DNA from 4 places in the Pseudomonas sp. AC252 genome. Region 3 is predicted to be linked to each of the others. Evidence: predicted binding sites of a transcription regulator. Region 3 holds the regulator's gene; each other region holds the start of a gene.
The links. The regulator FliA, encoded in region 3, starts transcription of late flagellar genes. The targets are predictions, from matches to a motif close to CTAAAGTTTNNNNNNNNNNNGCCGNTAA.
Positions count from the first base shown of each region.

Region 1 (5,424 bases), 3.0 Mb from region 3:
TCGACATGGCAAGCCAGGCCAGCCCGGTGGTCCAGACCATCAAGCTGTCACCACTGATAAGCGAACTGAACATTATCGACGCCAGAGATGTTGACGCGTCCAGAGAATTCGATGCGATTCTCGACACTCTCCGGAGCGGTGGGAAAAAAACCGCGTGTTCTGGTTTTCCTGTCGAATCATGTTTCGGACTCTCCGGCACATACCGCGCTGCAACAGCTCAAACAGGCGAAGAAAAGCTCAGGCACAACGCTGTGTGTCGTTTACAACCTGTGCACGCAGACAGTCACCTTGCTGGGGCGAACAAGCTGACGGGACGACCCGCCAACAGGCAGACAAGAGAAACGGCTTGATGAACCACACAAAAATTCCGAAAAAAAAGGCGGCCCTGAACAGGCCGCCTTTTTTATTGCGCGTCGATCTGAACCGCTCAGAACAACTTGCGACCCTTGTTGGCAGCAATCCGCATGCGCAGCGCGTTGAGCTTGATGAAGCCCGCCGCGTCCGCCTGGTTGTAAGCACCGCCGTCTTCTTCAAAAGTGGCGATGTTGGCGTCGAACAGCGAATCGTCGGACTTGCGGCCGGTGACGATGACGTTGCCCTTGTACAGTTTCAGGCGCACAACACCGTTCACGTTGACCTGCGAAGCGTCGATCATCTGTTGCAGCATCAGACGCTCAGGGCTCCACCAGTAACCGGTGTAGATCAGGCTGGCGTACTTGGGCATCAGCTCGTCTTTGAGGTGAGCGACTTCGCGATCCAGAGTGATCGACTCGATGGCGCGGTGAGCGCGCAGCATGATGGTGCCGCCCGGGGTCTCGTAGCAGCCACGGGACTTCATGCCGACATAACGGTTTTCGACGATGTCGAGACGACCGATACCGTGCTCGCCGCCGATCTTGTTCAGCGTCGCCAGAACGGTGGCCGGAGTCATCTCGACGCCGTCCAGCGCGACGATGTCGCCGTTGCGGTAAGTCAGTTCCAGGTATTGCGGGGTGTCGGGAGCCTTCTCCGGGGAGACGGTCCAGCGCCACATGTCTTCTTCGTGCTCGGTCCAGGTGTCTTCCAGCACACCGCCCTCATAGGAGATGTGCAGCAGGTTGGCGTCCATCGAGTACGGGGATTTTTTCTTGCCGTGGCGTTCGATCGGGATCGCGTGCTTCTCGGCGTAGTCCATCAGCTTCTCGCGGGACAGCAGGTCCCACTCGCGCCAAGGGGCAATAACTTTTACGCCTGGCTTGAGCGCGTAGGCGCCCAGTTCGAAACGCACCTGGTCGTTGCCCTTGCCGGTGGCGCCGTGGGAAATGGCGTCGGCGCCGGTTTCGTTGGCGATTTCGATCAAACGCTTGGCGATCAGCGGACGGGCGATGGAAGTACCCAGCAGGTACTCGCCTTCGTAAACGGTGTTGGCGCGGAACATCGGGAACACGAAATCACGCACGAATTCTTCGCGCAGGTCGTCGATGTAGATTTCTTTGACACCCATGGCCTGAGCCTTGGCGCGGGCCGGCTCGACCTCTTCGCCTTGACCGAGATCAGCGGTGAAGGTCACCACTTCACAGTTATAAGTATCCTGCAGCCACTTGAGGATCACCGAAGTGTCCAGGCCGCCGGAATACGCCAGAACGACCTTGTTTACGTCCGCCATGCCATCACTCCACGGGGTTCTACGGAAAGCCGGGGAGTCTACCGCTCAAACGCGATAATTTACAGAGGCGCGACAGCTTAAGACGACAAAGCGACAGAATCTGTCGAGAGCGCGACGATGACCGGCGAGTCAGGAAGTCGCTGCGGCCGTGGCCGGCGTACTCGCTTGCGGCGCCGGAGCCGGGGCGGTAATCGGTGCGACGCGCGCCAGTTTTACGTTGACCCGACGGTTCTTCGCACGATTGGCCTTGCTGGTGTTCGGCACGATCGGATACTGCTCGCCGTGGAAACGCACGGTGATCTGCGATTCCTGGATGCCGTTGGCCTTGAAGAAATCGACCACCGCCAGCGCCCGGCGCCGCGACAGTTCGCGGTTGGTCAGGCGATTGCCACTATTGTCGGAGTGGCCATCGAGTTCGATGTGGTTCACCGTCGGATCGGCCTTCATGTACTCGAGCATCACTTGCAGCTTGGCCTTGGCGGCCGGGTCCAGCTCAACGCCCTCGCCGGGAAAGCCGATCTGCGATTGCTTGATCTGGTCGAAATTTTGCGGCAGCAATTTCGCCACACAGCTTTGATAATCGTTGAACGCTTTGCTGAACTTGACCGGCAACAGACGCACTTCCGAGACCCGGCCATCGCCAGACGCGCGGCGCACTACCGGGCTGCGTCCGTCCAGCAGACCGCTCATCAATCCACCAGCCTGCGATTGCGAGCTGTTGAACAACACATTGCCGCTGCCCAGCCGCACAGAGCCCAGATTGATATCGCCACGCCCCGGCTGCCATGGTGCAGCGGCGGCGAGCAAGGTCGCCGAACCGCCGCCGAGCATGGCGTTGTAGGCGTTCAGCCGAAAGATCGCCTGCTCTCCGGCCTTGCGCACGAACTCGCCCGAGCCGAAATCGGTGATCGGTTGCGTCAGGCGGCACTCGAACTGGTCGCCGGCGACCGTCCACTCAATGTTCTCCAGACGGGTCTGGTAGGTCAGCGCCATCGCGGGAAGGCTGGCAAACACACTGAGCAGGGCTAAATAACGCTGGCGCACGGGAGGCTCCATTGGCTTGTGAAACACAAACACCGATTCACACAATGTTTACGGCATACCTTCGGGATATCGGACGCTTGTGGCAAAACTTGATAGCGGGTGCCTGCAAGAGTCTTTTCCGGTAGCATTCGCCTCAGTTTGACCCGCCTGGAATCCCCTCATGTCCGACCGCCTGACCCTGCTGCGTCCCGACGACTGGCACATTCATCTTCGCGATGGTGCCGTGTTGACCAATACCGTTGCCGATGTGGCCCGCACCTTCGGGCGCGCGATCATCATGCCGAACCTGGTACCGCCGGTGCGCAACGCCGCTGAAGCCGACGGCTATCGTCAGCGCATTCTCGCTGCCCGCCCGGCCGGCAGTCAGTTCGAGCCGTTGATGGTGCTGTACCTCACCGACCGCACCCAACCGGAAGAAATTCGTCAGGCCAAGGCCAGCGGTTTCGTCTACGCCGCCAAGCTGTATCCGGCCGGCGCGACCACCAACTCCGATTCCGGCGTGACCAGCATCGACAAGATCTTTCCGGCGCTCGAGGCCATGGCCGACGTCGGCATGCCGCTGTTGATCCACGGTGAAGTTACCCGTGGCGACGTCGATGTGTTCGACCGCGAAAAGATTTTCATCGATGAACACATGCGTCGCGTGGTCGAGCGTTTCCCGACGCTGAAAGTGGTGTTCGAACACATCACCACTGGCGACGCCGTGCAGTTCGTCAACGAGGCTTCGGCCAACGTCGGCGCGACCATCACTGCGCATCACCTGCTGTACAACCGCAACCACATGCTGGTCGGCGGGATTCGGCCGCACTTCTATTGCCTGCCGATCCTCAAGCGCAACACCCATCAGGAAGCGTTGCTCGATGCCGCTACCAGTGGCAGCGCCAAATTCTTCCTCGGCACCGACTCGGCGCCTCATGCCCAGCACGCCAAGGAAGCCGGCTGCGGTTGCGCCGGTTGCTACACCGCTTACGCCGCCATCGAGATGTATGCCGAAGCGTTCGAACAGCGTAACGCGCTGGACCAGCTCGAAGCCTTCGCCAGCCTCAATGGCCCGCGTTTCTACGGCCTGCCGGCTAACACCGATCGCATCACCCTGGTCCGTGAAGAATGGACCGCCCCGACCAGCCTGCCCTTTGGCGAGCTGACCGTTATCCCGCTGCGCGCCGGTGAAAAACTGCGCTGGCGCCTGCTGGAGGAACACGCGTGAGTGAAGAGCATTTCGACGACGAACTGGACGGTCAAGGTAGCGGCGGCGGTTCCCGGCATCCGATGGCAGCACGTTTTCGCGGCTACCTGCCGGTTGTCGTCGACGTAGAAACCGGTGGCTTCAACGCAGCCACCGATGCCTTGCTGGAGATTGCCGCGACCACCATCGCCATGGATGAAAAGGGTTTCGTGTACCCGGATCACACCTACTTCTTCCGCGTCGAGCCATTTGAAGGTGCCAACGTCGAAGCGGCAGCCCTGGAATTTACCGGGATCAAGCTCGATCACCCGCTGCGCATGGCCGTCAGCGAAGAAACCGCGCTGACCGACATCTTCCGTGGCATCCGCAAGGCGCTGAAAGCCAACGGCTGCAAACGGGCGATTCTGGTCGGGCACAACAGCAGTTTCGACCTGGGTTTCCTCAACGCAGCCGTCGCGCGGCTGGACATGAAGCGCAACCCGTTCCACCCGTTCTCCAGCTTCGACACCGCGACGCTGGCCGGTCTGGCGTACGGTCAGACCGTGCTGGCGAAAGCCTGTCAGGCCGCCGGCATCGATTTCGACGGTCGTGAAGCGCACTCGGCGCGTTACGACACCGAAAAGACCGCTGAGCTGTTCTGCGGCATCGTCAATCGCTGGAAGCAGATGGGCGGCTGGGAAGACTTCGACGACTGATCCTTGGCGAGCAAATCCTGCGCATGAAAAAACCGGCCACGTGGGCCGGTTTTTTTGTACCTCGACGTTGCGCCTTACAGGGCTGCAGCGTTCTCGGTCAGGTAAGCCGCAACGCCTTCTGGCGAAGCGTTCATGCCTTTGTCGCCTTTCTTCCAGTTGGCCGGGCAGACTTCGCCGTGCTCTTCGTGGAATTGCAGTGCGTCGACCAGACGGATCAGCTCTTCCATGTTACGGCCCAGCGGCAGGTCGTTGATGATCTGCGAGCGAACCACGCCTTTGTCGTCGATCAGGAACGCGCCACGGAAAGCCACGCCGCCTTCGGATTCAACGTCGTACGCCTTGGCGATGTCGTGCTTCATGTCGGCAGCCATGGTGTATTTCACCTGGCCGATGCCGCCATTGTTGACCGGGGTGTTGCGCCAGGCGTTGTGGGTGAAATGCGAGTCGATCGACACAGCGATCACTTCAACGTTGCGTGCCTTGAAGTCAGCCATGCGGTTGTCCAGAGCGATCAGCTCGGACGGGCAGACGAAGGTGAAGTCCAGCGGGTAGAAGAACACCAGGCCGTATTTGCCTTTGATGGCCGAGGACAGGGTGAAGCTGTCAACGATCTCGCCATTGCCGAGTACGGCCGGGACGGTGAAGTCTGGGGCTTGTTTGCCTACGAGTACGCTCATTGATATCTCCTGGTGTAAAAACTTGAAGTTCAGGGTCCGGGCCAGCCTGTCACCCTCAGGCGACAGCCCTGTGACACGAACCCTCTTCGCAAGGGACGACCATCATACACTGCGTGTTTGGCCTGTCCTTAACGGATTTTCCCTGTTCGGTTGTCCACTGCGTATTCATGGGGTCAG
Region 1 is NZ_OZ409837.1:673,442-678,865, forward strand. Features, by position in the region: gene ACZZZ4_RS03110 (argininosuccinate synthase) at 428-1,645, opposite strand; gene ACZZZ4_RS03115 (flagellar protein MotY) at 1,775-2,689, opposite strand; gene pyrC (dihydroorotase) at 2,850-3,896, shown strand; gene rnt (ribonuclease T) at 3,893-4,570, shown strand; gene ACZZZ4_RS03130 (peroxiredoxin) at 4,645-5,247, opposite strand.
Region 1: a site for FliA is predicted at 2,756-2,783, ahead of ACZZZ4_RS03115 (flagellar protein MotY). Genes of this name have one in related genera too.

Region 2 (5,424 bases), 1.2 Mb from region 3:
CTACCGTAACGCCAAGGACGGCATCCGCATCAGCGACATCCTCAACTGGGCGGACAAGGCCACCCGGATCAAAAACAAAGTGATCATCCTCGACTGCTGCGAAAGCGGTTCGGCCGGCGAAGTGCGCGTCTTGCGCAGCGAGAGCAGTATGGTCGGCGAGGGCATGACCATTCTCACCGCCTGCAAAAAAGCCGAGCCCGCGCTGGAGGGCGCGCAGCACGGTGTGTTCACCGGCCTGCTCCTGCAAGCGCTGCATGGCGGCGCGGCGAATATCCTCGGCAAAATCACCCCCGGCAGCCTGTACTCCTTCGTCGACAACGCCCTCGGACCACGGGAACAGCGCCCGGTGTTCAAGACCAATGTTTCGCAGTTCATTTCCCTGCGCGAAGTCTCGCCGCTGATCCCCAAGGACATCCTGCGCAAATTGCCGGACTGGTTCGTCGAAGCCGAATCGGTCTTCCCGCTCGACCCCAGCTACGAACCCACCGAGAAGGCATTCGCACCCAAGCACGGCGAGGTCTTCGCCCAGTTGCAGAAGTGCAATCGTCACAGCCTGATCGAGCCGGTCGACGCCGAGCACATGTACTACGCCGCCCTCAACTCCACCGGCTGCCGCCTCACGGCACTCGGCGCCTATTACCGCGAACTCGCCCTCAAAGGACATTTCTGATGCCAGTCTTTATCAGCTACCGCCACATGGATCGCGCGCATGCGATCGCCATCAACACCCGCCTGAGTCAAGCGAAAATCAGGACCTATCTCGACGTGCTGGATCCGGAATCACAGACCACCGACGACATCACCGGGGTCATCACTCGCAACATCACCGAATGCACGCATCTGCTGGCGGTGGTATCGGAGAAGACTGCACTGTCGTGGTGGGTGCCGTTCGAAATTGGCGAGGCGACGATCAGCAATCGGCGGATCTGCACCTTCAAGACCGGGCCGGCGCAATTGCCGATCTATCTGGACAAGTGGCCGAAGCTGAGCACGGCCAGCGACCTGGATTTCTTCATCGATGCGTATCGGGATGAAGTGTCGAACCAGCGCTCGATCACGCTGGACTCGTTCAGCGACTCGGTGAAAGGGGCTTACAAGCGCGATGCAGAGGTGTTTCATGAACAGTTGAAGAATCGGATTCGTCGGGGATTCTGAGACTGTGCCGGCCTGTCCCCGATTATTTTAGCAACGCTAAGAAAATGGTCAGGGGCATGAACCGATAGCCACAAAAAAGCCGACATCACTGTCGGCTTTTTTCACTTACTGCTTCGGCGCAGGCGCTGGTGCTGCACTCCCCGGCTCAGCCGGTTTCGGCGCCGCATCGTCAAACAGATTCAAGCGCTCGCGCAACTCATGCGCTGGCACCGGCTGTTTGTCCGCCGGCAGCGCATTCGGATCAACCGGGGCTGCCGGAGCAGCACCGTTCTGACCTTCATCCGCCGGTTTCGCCGCCTCAGGCCCCTGCGCACCTTCGATGGCGGCCTGGGCTTTCTTCGTCAGCACGACAATATCGATGCGGCGGTTGACCGGGTTGAACGGATTTTCCCGATCAAACAACGCCGACGAGGCATAACCGACCACCCGCGCGACCTGCGCATCCGGATAGCTGCCCGCGACCAGAGCACGGCGAGCCGCGTTGGCGCGGTTGGCCGAGAGCTCCCAGTTGCCGTAGTCGCCAGTGCCGATATACGGCTTGGCGTCGGTGTGGCCGCTGATGCTGATCTTGTTCGGCACCGCTTTGATGGTGTCGGCCATGGCCAGCAGGATGTCTTCGAAGTACGGCTTCAGGCGTGCGGAACCGGAGTCGAACATCGGCCGGTTCTCGGCGTCCATGATCTGGATGCGCAAACCGTTCGGGGTGATTTCGAAGAGGATCTGATCCTTGAATTTCTGCAGTTGCGGGTTCTCGTCGACCTTGTTCTGCAGTTCTTGCAGGAGCAGTTCGAGCCGCTCCTTCTCGACCTGCTCGGCCATGCCTTCAACCTGATCGGTGTCGACCGTGACCTTGTCCGGTTGCGGCTGCGACTTCACTTCCGGGTTGAGGGTGTTTTCCGGCGCCGGGGTCGGCGTGCCGCCCAAGTCGATGATGTACGGCGTGCCGCTTTCGGAGAAGCCGACCGGGTCCTTGAAATAACCGGCGATGGCGATCTTCTGTTCCGGCGTAGCGGTGGACAGCAGCCACAGCACCAGGAAGAACGCCATCATCGCCGTGGCAAAGTCGGCGAAGGCGATTTTCCATGCCCCGCCGTGGTGCCCGGCGGCAATGCGCTTGACGCGCTTGACGATGATCGGCTGATTATTTTCCATGACTTAGCGACCGCGAACCGCTTGTTCCAGCTCGGCGAAGCTTGGACGGTGCGCCGGATATAGAACCTTGCGCCCGAACTCGACCGCCAGCGACGGCGGCATGCCGGACGCCGAAGCCACCAGCGAGGCCTTGATGGCTTCGTAGACGTTGAGCTCTTCCTTGGCATCGTGGGCCAGGGAATGCGCCAGCGGACCGAAGAAACCGTACGCCGCGAGAATACCGAAGAAGGTACCGACCAGTGCCGCACCCACGTGCAGACCAATCGACGCCTGGTCGCCCTCGCCCAACGAAGCCATGGTCACCACGATACCGAGTACCGCCGCAACGATACCGAAACCGGGCATGCCGTCGGCGATGCCGTTGACTGCGTGGGATGGGTGCTCGAGGTCTTCCTTGAGGCTGTACAGCTCCATGTCGAACAGACCTTCGAGTTCGTGCGGAGCCATGTTGCCGGAGGACATGATGCGCAGATAGTCGCAGACAAACGCAGTCATGCGTTCATCCTTGAGCACGGCCGGGTACTTGGCAAAAATCGGGCTCGCGGCGGCATCTTCGATGTCGCCCTCGATAGCCATCATGCCTTCGCGGCGGCTCTTGTTGAGGATCTCGTAGATCAGCCCGAGCACTTCCAGGTAGAAGGTGTGGGTGAAGCGCGAACCGAACATGCTCAGGGATTTCTTGAGCACGTGCATCGTCATGTAACCGGGGTTGGCCTGGAGGAACGCGCCGAGGGCCGCACCGCCGATGATCATCACCTCGAAAGGCTGGATCAGGGCGGCAATCTTGCCGTGGGAGAGCACGTATCCGCCGAGCACGCTCGCGAATACGACGATGATGCCGATAATTTTAGCCATAGGTAGAAGGTACTTGTTTAAGTCGGGTTCAAGGTCATATTCGGAAGTTAAAAATCTCTTCTTCTACTTATCGGCAAAACTGCGCCAGACTATAGCCAGTTCAGGCGAAAAGCCAATTTAGCCCATGTAGGGCGCGTCTACAGTCAGTGAAGATCTCGTCCAGACATGGCTAATGAAACGAACGTCCCACACGCAAAACCGACCACCCTCGACGGCTGGGTCAAGCTGCTCGACAGCGTCCTCCTGCCCGTACCACAAGAGGCTCACGACAAAGTCTGCCGAGCGATCCGCGACAACCGCAGCTCGCTGCGCGACATCGCCGATCTGATGCAGGACAGCCCGGCGCTGGCCTTGAGCATCATCCGTGAGGCGAATCGTCACACCCACGGCACCATGGCCGCGCCAGCGGAAAATCTCGAAGTGGCAATCAATCGTCTGGGCCTTGCGCGCACCGAAGAATTGCTCGCGCGCCTGCCCGCCGAACCGCACCGGCAGATCCCCAAGGCCTTGCGCCAATTGCAGCTGATCAGCCAACACGCGACACAGCAGGCCAACGGTTTTTTGCCAGTCGCCTGGCGCGACTGTGGCAGGACATCCACTGGGGCAGCTTGCTGTTTTTGTCGCCGCTGTGGCCGTTGGCACTGACCTATCCGCAGTTGCTCGAAGAGTGGGAACTGCGAGTTATCCACAAGGGCGAATCGGCGGGGGTCGTCGAAAAGCAGTTGTTCGGCGTGCGCCTGTTGAGGATTGCCGAGGCACTGGTCCAAGCCTGGCATCTGCCGATCTGGGTCGAGCAAGGCTACAAATTGCTGCTCAGTGAACAACGCGAACTGGTCAAAGTGCTGCGCATTGCCCGCGACAGCGAACACCCGCTGCGCCAGCAGAATCGCCTCGACGACGACCCGACACTGCGGCGCTGGCTCAACCAGCCGGCGAATACCGTGCTGCTCGCCAACGGCCTGGCGCTGTCGGCGCAACAGGCCTGGGACAGTCTGCACAGCAAGCGCTGGCAGTACCTGACCAGCCTGTATCTGCAGATTTCCATGGACGAAGTGCAGCAACAGTTGCACCAGCAAGCGGCGAACAGTGCGCGTCAGCATGCAATGCCCGATCTGTGGCACCCGGCGGTTTCACTGATTTGGCCGTGGAGCACTCGCCGGTTGCCGGCCGGCATGCTCCCGGCCGCAGCGCCGAATGCGGATGATCTGAGCCAGTGGCGTCGGCAATGCGCCGAACTCCTCGCCGAGCCCAGCCGCTTCACCAATGCCATGAGCCTGACCGTCGCGGCCCGCGAGGCACTGGTGGCCAGCGGCATGCGCCGGGTGATGATTCTGATGGCCGACCGCACGCACTCGACCCTGCGAGTACACCAGACCGCCGGCCTGCCGAAGGAGGCGGCGGCGCTGAGTTTTGTCGTCAGCCAGAGCAAAGTCCTGCAGCGCCTGCTCGCTCAGCAGGCGCAGGTGCGGATCTCGCCGGAGAACAACGCGCAATTCTCGGCCTTATTGCCAGCGAGCCTGCGCACGCTGTTTCGCGGTGAGCATCTGTTCCTGCGTTCGCTGGTGAATAACGGCCGGGTGATCATGATCGTCGTTGCCGATCAGGGTGGCGGGCCGTTCGCCGACATCACTGTGCAGGCCTTCGGCAAAACTGCGCAGTGCATCGAAAAAGCCCTGCACAGCTTTAGCAGCCGCGGCCAATGAGCCTGCGCTACAATCCTCCCCTTTGTGCTCTGGAGACCTCACATGTCTGACTTCTCTGGCTTGTCGCTTGTCATCGAGCCGAGCGACCTGCTGCCGCGTCTGGAGTCCCCGGAACTGATCCTGGTGGACCTGACCAGCCCTGCCCGGTATGCCGAAGGTCACTTGCCCGGCGCACGTTTTGTCGACCCGAAACGCACCCAGCTCGGCCAGCCACCGGCGCCGGGTTTGATGCCGGCGAAAGCCGATCTGCAAGCGCTGTTCGGCGAGCTCGGCCATCGCAAAGACGCGGTCTACGTCGTGTATGACGATGAGGGCGGCGGCTGGGCCGGACGCTTCATCTGGCTGCTCGATGTCATCGGCCATGACAAGTACCACTATATAGATGGTGGCCTGCCGGCCTGGCTGGCAGACGGAATGCCGATGTCGATTCAGGTACCACCCGTAGTCGGCGGCCCGGTCTCGCTGATCCTGCACGACGAACCGACCGCCACCCGCGAATACCTGCAAAGCCGTCTCGGCGCGGCCGATCTGGCGATCTGGGACGCGCGTGGGCCGCTGG
Region 2 is NZ_OZ409837.1:2,480,267-2,485,690, reverse strand. Features, by position in the region: gene ACZZZ4_RS11445 (caspase family protein) at 1-670, shown strand, start outside; gene ACZZZ4_RS11440 (toll/interleukin-1 receptor domain-containing protein) at 670-1,155, shown strand; gene motB (flagellar motor protein MotB) at 1,261-2,307, opposite strand; gene motA (flagellar motor stator protein MotA) at 2,311-3,162, opposite strand; partial or broken gene ACZZZ4_RS11425 (HDOD domain-containing protein) at 3,328-4,865, shown strand; gene rhdA (thiosulfate sulfurtransferase) at 4,908-5,424, shown strand, end outside.
Region 2: a site for FliA is predicted at 3,230-3,257, ahead of motA (flagellar motor stator protein MotA). Genes of this name have one in related genera too.

Region 3 (5,424 bases):
GCAAGGCTTCGAATTCGTCGTCGGTGATGTCCGAACTGTCGCCTGCAGCAGGCGCGGCCGGAGCCGCTGCTGCTGGCGCCGGAGCGACCGCATCGACAGCGAACTGGCCTTTGCCGTGCAGCTGATCGAGCAGCGATTCAAACTCGGCGTCGGTGATTTCATCGCTGGCGGCCGTGTCGGCAACCTGCGCCGGAGCAACAGCAGCAGCCGGGGCCTCGGCCTGAGCCTTGACGGCATTCAGCGAGTCCAGCAGTTGTTCGAATTCGTTATCGGTAATGTCGTCCGATGCGCTTTCGGCGACCGGCTCTTCCACCACTTCTACCGGTGCGGCCACGGCTTCATCCGCCGATTGCGGCTCGGCCAGACGCGCCAGCGCGGCCAGCAGTTCCGGCGTCGCGGCGGTGATCGGTGCACGTTCACGGACTTCGCTGAACATGCTGTTCACCGCGTCCAGTGCTTCGAGCACCACGTCCATCAGTTCTGCATCAACGCGACGCTCACCCTTGCGCAGGATGTCGAACACGTTTTCGGCGATGTGACAGCACTCCACCAGCTCATTGAGCTGAAGGAAGCCGGCGCCCCCTTTTACAGTGTGGAAACCGCGAAAAATTGCATTGAGCAGATCTGCATCATCCGGGCGGCTTTCCAGCTCGACCAGTTGTTCGGACAGTTGCTCAAGAATCTCGCCGGCCTCAACCAGGAAATCCTGAAGGATCTCTTCATCGGCGCCGAAGCTCATTAATGGGGTGCTCCTACAGGTCTAAAAACCCAAAAAACCCGAATTCCGAAACTCTAGAATCCAAGGCTGGATAACAAATCGTCCACATCGTCCTGACCGGACACAACGTCTTCTCGTTTATCGGCATGAATCTGCGGACCTTCACCCTGCGAGAGATGTTTTTGTGGATCTTTTTCAGCAAGCATTGCGGCGCGGTCATGTTCGATGCCCGCAAAGCGGTCGACCTGACTGGCCATGAGCACGAGTTTGAGCAGATTGCTTTCGACTTCGGTGACCAGTTGGGTCACACGCTTGATCACCTGACCTGTGAGGTCCTGGTAATCCTGAGCCAGCAGAATGTCGTTGAGGTTGCTCGACACCGCACGGTTGTCCGTGCTGCTGCGTGACAGAAAACCGTCGACCCGGCGCGCCAGTTCGCGGAACTCTTCTGCCCCGACCTCGCGACGCATGAAGCGGCCCCAATCGGCGCTCAAGGTCTGCGCTTCATCAGCGAGACTGTTGACCACCGGCGTGGCGCTTTCCACCAGATCCATGGTGCGGTTGGCCGCGGCTTCCGTCAGCTTGACCACATAGCCCAGGCGTTCGGTGGCGTCGGTGATTTGCGACACTTCCTCAGCCTGCGGCATGTGCGGATCGATCTGGAAATTGACGATCGCACTGTGCAGTTCACGTGTGAGCTTGCCCACTTCCTGATACAGGCCGCGGTCACGGGTCTGATTGAGCTCATGGATCAGTTGCACCGCGTCGCCGAACTTGCCTTTTTCAAGGCTCTCGACCAGTTCGACCGCGTGTTTTTTCAGGGTCGATTCGAAATCGCCCTGTGATGATTCGTTATGCTCCATAGCTCCCCCGCGCATTCATCAGCCGATGCGTTCGAAAATCTTCTCGATTTTGTCTTTCAACGCTTGAGCCGTGAAAGGTTTGACTACGTAACCGTTCACACCGGCCTGAGCGGCCTCGATGATCTGCTCGCGCTTGGCTTCAGCAGTCACCATCAACACCGGGAGGTGCTTGAGTTTTTCATCGGCGCGCACGTGACGCAGCAGGTCGATACCGGTCATGCCCGGCATGTTCCAGTCCGTTACCAGAAAGTCGATGCTGCCGCTGTTGAGCACCGGAATGGCGGTGACGCCATCGTCGGCCTCGACGGTGTTGGTGAACCCAAGATCGCGCAGCAGGTTCTTGATGATCCGCCGCATCGTTGAGAAGTCATCAACGATGAGGATTTTCATGTCTTTGTTCAATTCGACCTCCAAGCAGTCTTAAACGCGCCCAGCACCTGGACGCGCCACTTCAATCAATCGGCATAGCACTCGAAGTTTGTCTGGAGCACAACGGATCGAGACCGGCGCCGTTCATCACCGCACCAGCCTCGTTTCGCAGTGTCCCCACACTGCCTTCAGCGCGCTCGCCACTCCCCCAAACGCCCCCGCAGACGGGCCGCGCACTGGCTGTGTAACTGGCTGACCCGCGATTCACTGACGCCAAGGACTTCACCGATTTCCTTGAGGTTCAGCTCTTCGTCGTAGTACAGCGCCAACACCAGTCGCTCACGCTCCGGCAAATTGGCAATCGCGTCCGCCAGCGCCGACTGGAAGCGTTCATCTTCCAGATCGCGTGACGGCTCCATATGAGCACTCGCGCCATCCTCGTGCAGCCCTTCGTGTTCGCCGTCCTGCAACAGGTCGTCGAAACTGAACAGGCGGCTGCCCAAGGTGTCATTCAGAATCCCGTAGTAATCGTCGAGACTCAATTGGAGTTCGGCCGCAACCTCGTGATCTTTAGCGTCACGGCCGGTTTTAGCTTCAATCGAGCGAATCGCGTCGCTGACCATCCTGGTATTACGGTGAACCGAGCGTGGCGCCCAGTCCCCTTTGCGCACTTCATCGAGCATCGCGCCGCGGATTCGAATGCCCGCGTACGTTTCGAAACTGGCGCCTTTGCTGGCGTCGTATTTGGTCGAGACTTCGAGCAAACCGATCATCCCGGCCTGGATCAGGTCTTCGACCTGCACGCTGGCCGGCAGGCGTGCCAGCAAGTGATAGGCAATGCGCTTGACCAGTGGCGCGTAGCGCTCGATCAATTCGTATTGCGCGTCACGCGCCGACTTTTTGTAAAGATTCATGCCACTGGCGGTCATATCACAGGCCCTGCGGTTTGCTGCACGAGACGCTCGACGAAAAATTCCAGATGCCCGCGCGGGTTGGCCGGCAGCGGCCAGGTGTCGACCTTCTGGGCGATGGCCTTGAAGGCCAGCGCGCACTTGGAACGGGGAAAGGCTTCGTAGACGGCGCGCTGCTTCTGCACTGCCTTGCGCACGCTTTCGTCGTACGGCACGGCGCCGACGTATTGTAGGGCGACGTCGAGAAAGCGATCCGTGACCTTGGTCAACTTGGCGAACAGGTTGCGCCCTTCCTGCGGGCTCTGCGCCATGTTGGCCAGCACGCGGAAGCGGTTCATGCCGTAGTCGCGATTGAGCAACTTGATCAGCGCGTAAGCGTCGGTGATCGAAGTCGGCTCGTCGCAGACCACCAGCAACACTTCCTGGGCGGCGCGCACGAAACTGACTACCGAGTCACCAATGCCCGCAGCGGTGTCGATCACCAGCACGTCGAGATTGTCGCCGATGTCGCTGAACGCCTGGATCAGGCCAGCGTGTTGCGCCGGGCTCAGGTGCACCATGCTCTGCGTGCCGGAGGCCGCCGGCACGATGCGAATCCCGCCCGGGCCCTGCAACAGCACGTCGCGCAGTTCGCAACGGCCTTCGATGACGTCGGCCAGTGTGCGTTTGGGTGTCAGCCCCAGCAGAACGTCGACGTTCGCCAGGCCCAGGTCGGCGTCCAGCAGCATGACCCGACGGCCAAGCTCTGCCAGCGCCAGGGACAAGTTCACTGACACGTTAGTCTTGCCGACGCCACCTTTGCCGCCGGTCACCGCGATCACCTGTACGGGATGCATGCTGCCCATGTTATTTCTTTACCTTGTCTTGCATAGACGGAGGCCACATTACTGGCTGCGCGTTCACGATCGGAACAATGCGTGGCAGACCATCGATGTAGGTACAAAAACTGTTCATGATTACCTCAGCCAACCTGCTTGGTCGGGCTGTGATAGATATCAGCGAACATGTCAGCCATGGCTTCTTCGCTGGGTTCTTCCTGCATTTGCACGCTGACGGCGCGGCTGACCAGTTGATGACGACGCGGCAGATGCAGATCATCCGGAATCCGTGGGCCATCGGTCAGATACGCGACCGGCAATTCATGACTGATCGCCAGGCTCAACACTTCGCCGAGACTGGCCGTTTCATCCAGTTTAGTCAGGATGCAGCCGGCCAGCCCGCAACGCTTGTAACTGTGATAAGCGGCGGTTAGAACCTGTTTCTGGCTGGTGGTTGCCAGGACCAGATAATTTTTTGAGCGAATGCCACGCCCGGCCAGGCTCTCAAGCTGCATGCGCAACGCCGGATCACTGGCTTGCAGGCCGGCAGTATCGATCAAAACCACGCGCTTGCGTAGCAGTGGATCCAATGCCTGCACCAGCGACTGACCCGGATCGACGTGCGTTACCGGCACGTTAAGAATGCGCCCGAGGGTTTTCAATTGTTCCTGCGCGCCGATGCGGAAGCTGTCCATGCTCACCAGTGCGACGTTCTGCGCGCCGTACTTGAGCACGTAACGCGCGGCGAGCTTGGCCAGCGTGGTGGTCTTGCCCATGCCGGCGGGGCCGACCATGGCAATCACACCGCCCTCTTCCAGCGGCTCGACTTCCGGTACGGCAATCATCCGCGCCAGGTGCGCGAGCAGCATGCGCCAGGCCTGACGGGGTTCTTCGATATCGGTGATCATCGCCAGCAGATCGCGCGACAGCGGGCCGGACAGGCCGATGCGCTGCAGACGGCGATACAGATTGGCCTGGGCCGGACGGCTGCCTTGCAACTGATTCCAGGCCAGGGTGCCGAGCTGCACTTCCATCAGCTCGCGCAGGCTGTTCAATTCAAAACGCATCGAATCCAGTGCACGCGGATCGACACCCGCGGAGGCCTGCGCAGGGGCTGCGGCCGGGCGCGTCGGGGCGGCGTAGGTCGGCTCGCTCAGCGGCTCGGCAGCGGTCAGCGGCAGGCCTGCGGTCAACGGCAGCCCGGCGAACAACTGCTGATTGGTGTTGCCGTCGGCTTCGCCACGCAGGCTCAGCTCGGCCTGGGCGGTGACGATGCGCGACTGGGTCTTGCGCAGCTCGTCTTCGAGTTCCATGTTCGGAACCCGTGGCGCCAGCGCCGACAGTTTGTAATCCAGAGCCGCCGTCAACTCGACGCCGCCGGCAATGCGGCGGTTGCCGATGATGGCGGCATCAGCGCCCAGCTCATCGCGAACCAGCTTCATGGCCTGACGCATATCGGCGGCGAAAAAACGCTTAACTTGCATAAACCACTACCTCAGCCGTTGGGCCCTACTGTCGCAACGATGGTCACTTGCTTGTTGTCCGGTACTTCCTGGTAGGCCAGCACATGCAGGCCTGGCACTGCGAGGCGGCCGAAGCGCGAGAGCATCGCGCGAATCGGGCCTGCCACCAGCAGGATCACCGGTTGGCCTTGCATTTCCTGACGCTGGGCCGCTTCGATCAACGAACGCTGCAGCTTCTCGGCCATGCTCGGCTCCAGCAGAACGCCCTCTTCCGAGCCTTGT
Region 3 is NZ_OZ409837.1:3,636,880-3,642,303, reverse strand. Features, by position in the region: gene ACZZZ4_RS16610 (chemotaxis protein CheA) at 1-739, opposite strand, end outside; gene ACZZZ4_RS16605 (protein phosphatase CheZ) at 793-1,581, opposite strand; gene ACZZZ4_RS16600 (chemotaxis response regulator CheY) at 1,600-1,971, opposite strand; gene fliA (RNA polymerase sigma factor FliA) at 2,139-2,879, opposite strand; gene fleN (flagellar synthesis regulator FleN) at 2,876-3,706, opposite strand; gene flhF (flagellar biosynthesis protein FlhF) at 3,823-5,163, opposite strand; gene flhA (flagellar biosynthesis protein FlhA) at 5,175-5,424, opposite strand, start outside.

Region 4 (5,424 bases), 1.3 Mb from region 3:
TTCACTTGATGATTCATTTATGAAAGCGCCCTTCCAGACGATGACGCGAACCCGGATGGATCAAACGCGCCGCCGTCACCGGTTGACGCCCCGACCACGTGCGGCGACGAATCAGCAGGCACGGCTCGCCTTTCTCGATCTGCAGCAACTTGCATTCCGACGGTTCGGCCAGAATCGCTTCGACCACGTGCTCGCCTTCGGTCAGCGGTGCGACCTGATTGAGGTAGGCGTAAGGCGTTTGCAGGGTGAAATCCTGCTTGAGGTATTCCGGCGCGACGAGTGCGTTGACGAAACGGTCTTCGATTTGCACTGGAATGTCGTTTTCGTAATGCACGATCAGCGAGTGGAAGACCTTCTGGCCTTCGCGCATGTCGAGCGCCAGTGCGCGCTCGGAGCCGGCGGCCTCCTCTTCGAGGGTGATGACCTGGCAGGTGTGGCGATGGCCGCGCGAAGCGATTTCATCGGCGATGTTGTGCACTTCGAACAGCGCGGACTGGCTCTTCGGCTCGGCGACAAACGTGCCCACGCCTTGCATGCGCACCAGCAGGCCGTCAGCGGTCATCTCGCGCAGGGCGCGGTTGATGGTCATGCGGCTGAAGCCGAGCTGGCTGACCAGTTCGCTTTCGGACGGCACGCGGTAGTGCGGCGGCCAGTTACCGCTGTCGATCTGCTGGGTGATCATCTGTTTAACGCGGGCGTACAAAGGCGCCGGACTGTCGCCCATGTTCGCGGCCAACGGAGAAACTGGAGGCGGAGTCGGCACGGTTGATCCCTGTTCATTGGATGAAAGTGACTAGCTTGCCGGAGTTTACCGGGCAGGCAAACGTCTGTATATGTATATACAAATAACACACGATGGGGTGCCGAACGATGTCCGCCTTCTTTGCCGAACGCGCACTGCTGCCTAACGGATGGGCCAACAATGTACGTCTCGAGGTCAGCGCCGATGGGCTGTTGACCCGAATCCAGGCCGATTCCAGCGCAGACGGCGCCGAGCGGCTGCGCGGACCGTTGCTGCCGGGAATGCCCAATCTGCACTCTCACGCCTTCCAGCGCGCCATGGCTGGACTGGCCGAAGTGGCCGGCAACCCCAACGACAGTTTCTGGACCTGGCGCGATCTGATGTATCGCCTCGTCGGAAAAATCAGCCCCGATCAGCTCGGCATCATCGCTCGCCAGCTGTACATCGAAATGCTCAAGGCCGGTTACACCTCGGTCGCCGAATTTCACTACGTGCACCACGACAACAACGGCCAGCCGTACGCCGATCAGGCTGAACTGGCGCTACGAATCAGCCAGGCCGCGAGTGAAAGCGGTATCGGGTTGACCCTGCTGCCGGTGCTCTACAGCCATTCCGGTTTCGGCGGGCAAACACCCAATGACGGCCAGCGTCGCTTTATCAACAGCACTGAAAACTATTTGAATCTGCAAGCGCGTTTGCAGCCATTACTGGCGCAGCAGAAAGCGCAATCGTTGGGCCTGTGTTTCCACTCGTTGCGCGCGGTGACGCCGCAGCAGATCAGCGAAGTGTTGGCGGCCAGTGACAAACAATGCCCGGTGCACATCCACATCGCCGAGCAGCAGAAAGAGGTCGACGATTGCCTGAGCTGGAGTGGTCGGCGGCCGCTGCAATGGCTGTACGAAAATACCGAAGTCGATCAGCGCTGGTGCCTGGTCCACGCCACCCACGCCAACCCGGAAGAAGTCACGCTGATGGCCAAAAGTCGCGCGATCGCCGGGCTGTGTCTGACCACTGAAGCAAATCTGGGCGACGGGATTTTCCCGGCGGTGGATTTCCTCGCCCAGGGCGGGCGCATGGGCATTGGCTCCGACAGCCATGTGTCGCTGAGCGTGGTGGAAGAGTTGCGCTGGCTGGAATATGGCCAGCGCCTGCGCGATCAGCGGCGCAATCGCTTGTATGGCGCGGACCAGCCGATGGTCGGGCGCACGCTGTATGACGCGGCGCTGGACGGCGGCGCCCAGGCGTTGGGGCAGCCGATTGGTGCGCTGGAAGTGGGCAAGCGCGCGGACTGGATTGTGCTGGATGGCAGCGATCCGTATCTGGCGACGGCTTCGGGGGACGGGATTCTCAATCGCTGGTTGTTTGCTGGCGGCGATCGCCAAGTGCGCGATGTGCTGGTCAATGGTCAGTGGGTGGTGCGCGATGGCCGGCATGCTGGCGAAGAGGACAGCGCTCGCGCATTCACCCAGGTCCTGCGCGATCTCTTGGGCTGACCCAAAACCAAACTGTGGGAGCGAGCCTGCTCGCGAACGCGGTGTATCAGTCAATATTCATGTCGACTGATACACCCTCTTCGCGAGCAGGCTCGCTCCCACATTTGATTTGTAACGAGGCTTAATTGGACGTCTTGGCCATCTGCCGGTCCGACGCGCGCCAGATCAGGCGTGTGGTGTCGTAACCCTGCTGACGCGCCTTGCTCAGCAATTCTTCGCGTACCACACCGTTAACGGTTGGCGTGCGTGACAACAGCCACATGTACTTGCGACTCGGGTCGCCGACGATGGCGGTCTTGTAATCGTCGCTGACGTACAGCACCCAGTACTCGCCCTTCGCCACGCCCGGCACCAGGCGCGAGAACCAGTTATCGAATTCGACCCAGAGCTTGTCGGTCTTGCCCGGCACCTGTGGATAAGCCGTGCCTTTGGCCTCTTCCCACTGCCACTCCGGGGTCAGGCAACGGTTGAGCACGCCGACGTTACCGTCAGGCTTGAGGGTGTAGTGGGCTTCGGATTGCGCGCAGTGGCGCTGAAAGAACATCGGCAAGCGTGCCAGTTCATACCAGGTGCCCTGATAACGCTTGAGATTGACACTGTCGACGGTTTTGGGCGCCAACGGGTCGACGCCGGAAGTGGCGCAGCCAGCCAGTACCAGGCCAGCGAAAAGGATCAGCAATAACCGCTTCATTTTTTTCTCCGTGGGCGCGAAGCCCCGGTTTACTTCAGGCCTTGGCCGGAAAACATCAGCACTTTGTCACCGGCGTACTGCACGCTGATAAAGCTGTTCTTGTCGCCCCAGGTGCAGCTGGACATACCGAGCGCGCCCGAGCAATCGGTGGGCTTGCCGAGGAGGGTTTCCACTTCGGACTTGGCCATGCCGGCCGAGAGCTTGGAGTAGTTTTCCTGATTGACCTTGCTGCATGCGGCCAACAGCACGCAAAACGACAGCAGGGCGATAGATCGCAGCGACATGGTGAAACTCCTGAAACGAGGGGGGATGGCATGGTGCCAACCAGAAGCTTAGAAGAGAAAAGTGTCATCTGGTTCCGTGCCCGAACGCCTATTTATCAGCCCGCCCGTCTGGCTTTTGCCGATAAATCAAAAACTTTGTGAAGCTGTCGAGCATTTCGTCGACTTTCCCCGCAAGCGCCTAATCTTTGGCGCGGCGCGGTCGAAATAAGAGCAGCGCAACGCTGCCGAATATGGCAAATTGCCGCCCTTTCCTGACCAGCCCCTTCGCGGTAGTTCATTCGATGACCAGAAACATGAAATTCAGCCACAAGATTCTGCTGGCTGCTGCCCTTGTGGTGGCCGTTGCGTTCGCCTGTTTCATCTTCTTCAACGACTATCGCCAGCGTCAGGCCTTGAGCAGCAGCACCGAAGCGACCATGCAGGAGCTGGGCAGCCTGACCACCAGCAACATCCAGACCTGGCTGGAAAGCCGCATTCAATTGCTGCAATCGCTGTCGCAGCAAGTCGCCGTCGATGGCAATGCGCCCGCCAGCCTCAAGCGCATCATTGACCTGCCCGCCTACACCGGCAATTTCCAGCTCAGCTATTTCGGTGGCGCTGACGGTGTGATGTTCTCGGTGCCGGCCGGCAACCGTGCGCCGGACTACGATCCACGGGCGCGCGGCTGGTACAAAGCCGCCAATAGCGCACAGCAGACCATCGTCACCGAACCGTACATCGCCGCTTCGTCGGGCAAACTGGTGATCACCGTCGCCACCCCGGTGCAGCGTCAGGGCCAGATGCTCGGCGTAGCCGGTGCCGATATTGATTTGACCAGTGTCAGCGCGATCATCAACTCGCTGAACTTTGGCGGCCACGGTCATGCATTCATCGTCAGCGCCGAAGGCAAGATCCTGATTCACCCGGACAGCAAACTGGTGCTCAAGACCCTCGCCGAGGCCTATCCGAACGGCGCGCCTCAAGTCAGTCCGGGCCTGAAAGAAGTCGAGTTCGACGGCAAGACCCAGTTGATTTCGTTCACTCGCGTCAACGGAGTGCCATCGGCTGACTGGTACGTGGCGCTGGTGCTCGATAAAGACACCGCGTTCTCGATGCTCAGCGAATTCCGCACCTCGGCACTGATCGCCATGGTCATCGCCGTGCTGATCATCATCGGCCTGCTTGGCATGCTGATTCGCGTGCTGATGCAGCCACTGCTGACCATGGGCCGTGCGATGCATGACATCGCTGAAGGCGAAGGCGACCTGACCAAGCGTCTGGTGATTCACGGCAACGATGAATTCGGCGCGCTGGGCACTTCGTTCAACCGCTTCGTCGAACGCATTCATACGTCGATCCGCGAAGTGTCCTCGGCCACCGGCCAGGTCAACGAAGTCGCTTTGCGCGTGGTCGCGGCATCGAACTCGTCGATGTACAACTCCGACCAACAGGCCAGCCGCACCAACAGCGTCGCCGCCGCGATCAATCAGCTCGGCGCCGCCGCCCAGGAAATCGCACAAAACGCCGCCCTCGCCTCGCAACACTCCAGCGATGCGCGCAGCCTCGCGGTCGACGGCCAGCAGGTGGTGGATAAAACCATTCAGGCCATGCAACAACTGTCGGCGAAGATCAGCGACTCCTGCGGCAACATCGAAACGCTGAACAGCAACACAGTGAATATCGGCCAGATTCTCGAAGTGATCACCAGCATTTCCCAGCAGACCAACCTGCTCGCACTCAACGCGGCTATCGAAGCTGCGCGCGCCGGTGAGGCCGGTCGTGGCTTCGCCGTGGTCGCCGACGAGGTACGCAACCTCGCGCACCGCACTCAGGATTCGGCGCAGCAAGTACAGAAGATGATCGAAGAGTTGCAGGTCGGCGCGCGTCAGGCAGTAACCATCATGACCGAGAGCCAGCGCGAGAGCGAAAGCAGCGTCGGCATCGCCAACCAGGCCGGCGAGCGCCTGGGCAGCGTGACCCAGCGTATCGGCGAAATCGACGGCATGAACCAGTCGGTAGCCACCGCGACCGAAGAACAGACCGCCGTGGTCGAGTCGATCAACGTTGATATCAACGAGATCAACACCCTTAATCAGGAAGGGGTGGAGAACTTGCAGGCGACGTTGCGCGCCTGTTCGGATCTTGAGCAGCAGGCGGCGCGGTTGAAGCATCTGGTCGGCAGCTTCAGGATTTAAGCTGCGGCCTCAGGCCTCTTCGCGAGCAGGCTCGCTCCCA
Region 4 is NZ_OZ409837.1:2,297,142-2,302,565, reverse strand. Features, by position in the region: gene ACZZZ4_RS10670 (HutD/Ves family protein) at 1-17, opposite strand, end outside; gene hutC (histidine utilization repressor) at 14-724, opposite strand; gene ACZZZ4_RS10660 (formimidoylglutamate deiminase) at 871-2,235, shown strand; gene ACZZZ4_RS10655 (lipocalin family protein) at 2,357-2,926, opposite strand; gene ACZZZ4_RS10650 (hypothetical protein) at 2,956-3,210, opposite strand; gene ACZZZ4_RS10645 (methyl-accepting chemotaxis protein) at 3,492-5,384, shown strand.
Region 4: a site for FliA is predicted at 3,389-3,416, ahead of ACZZZ4_RS10645 (methyl-accepting chemotaxis protein). Genes of this name have one in related genera too.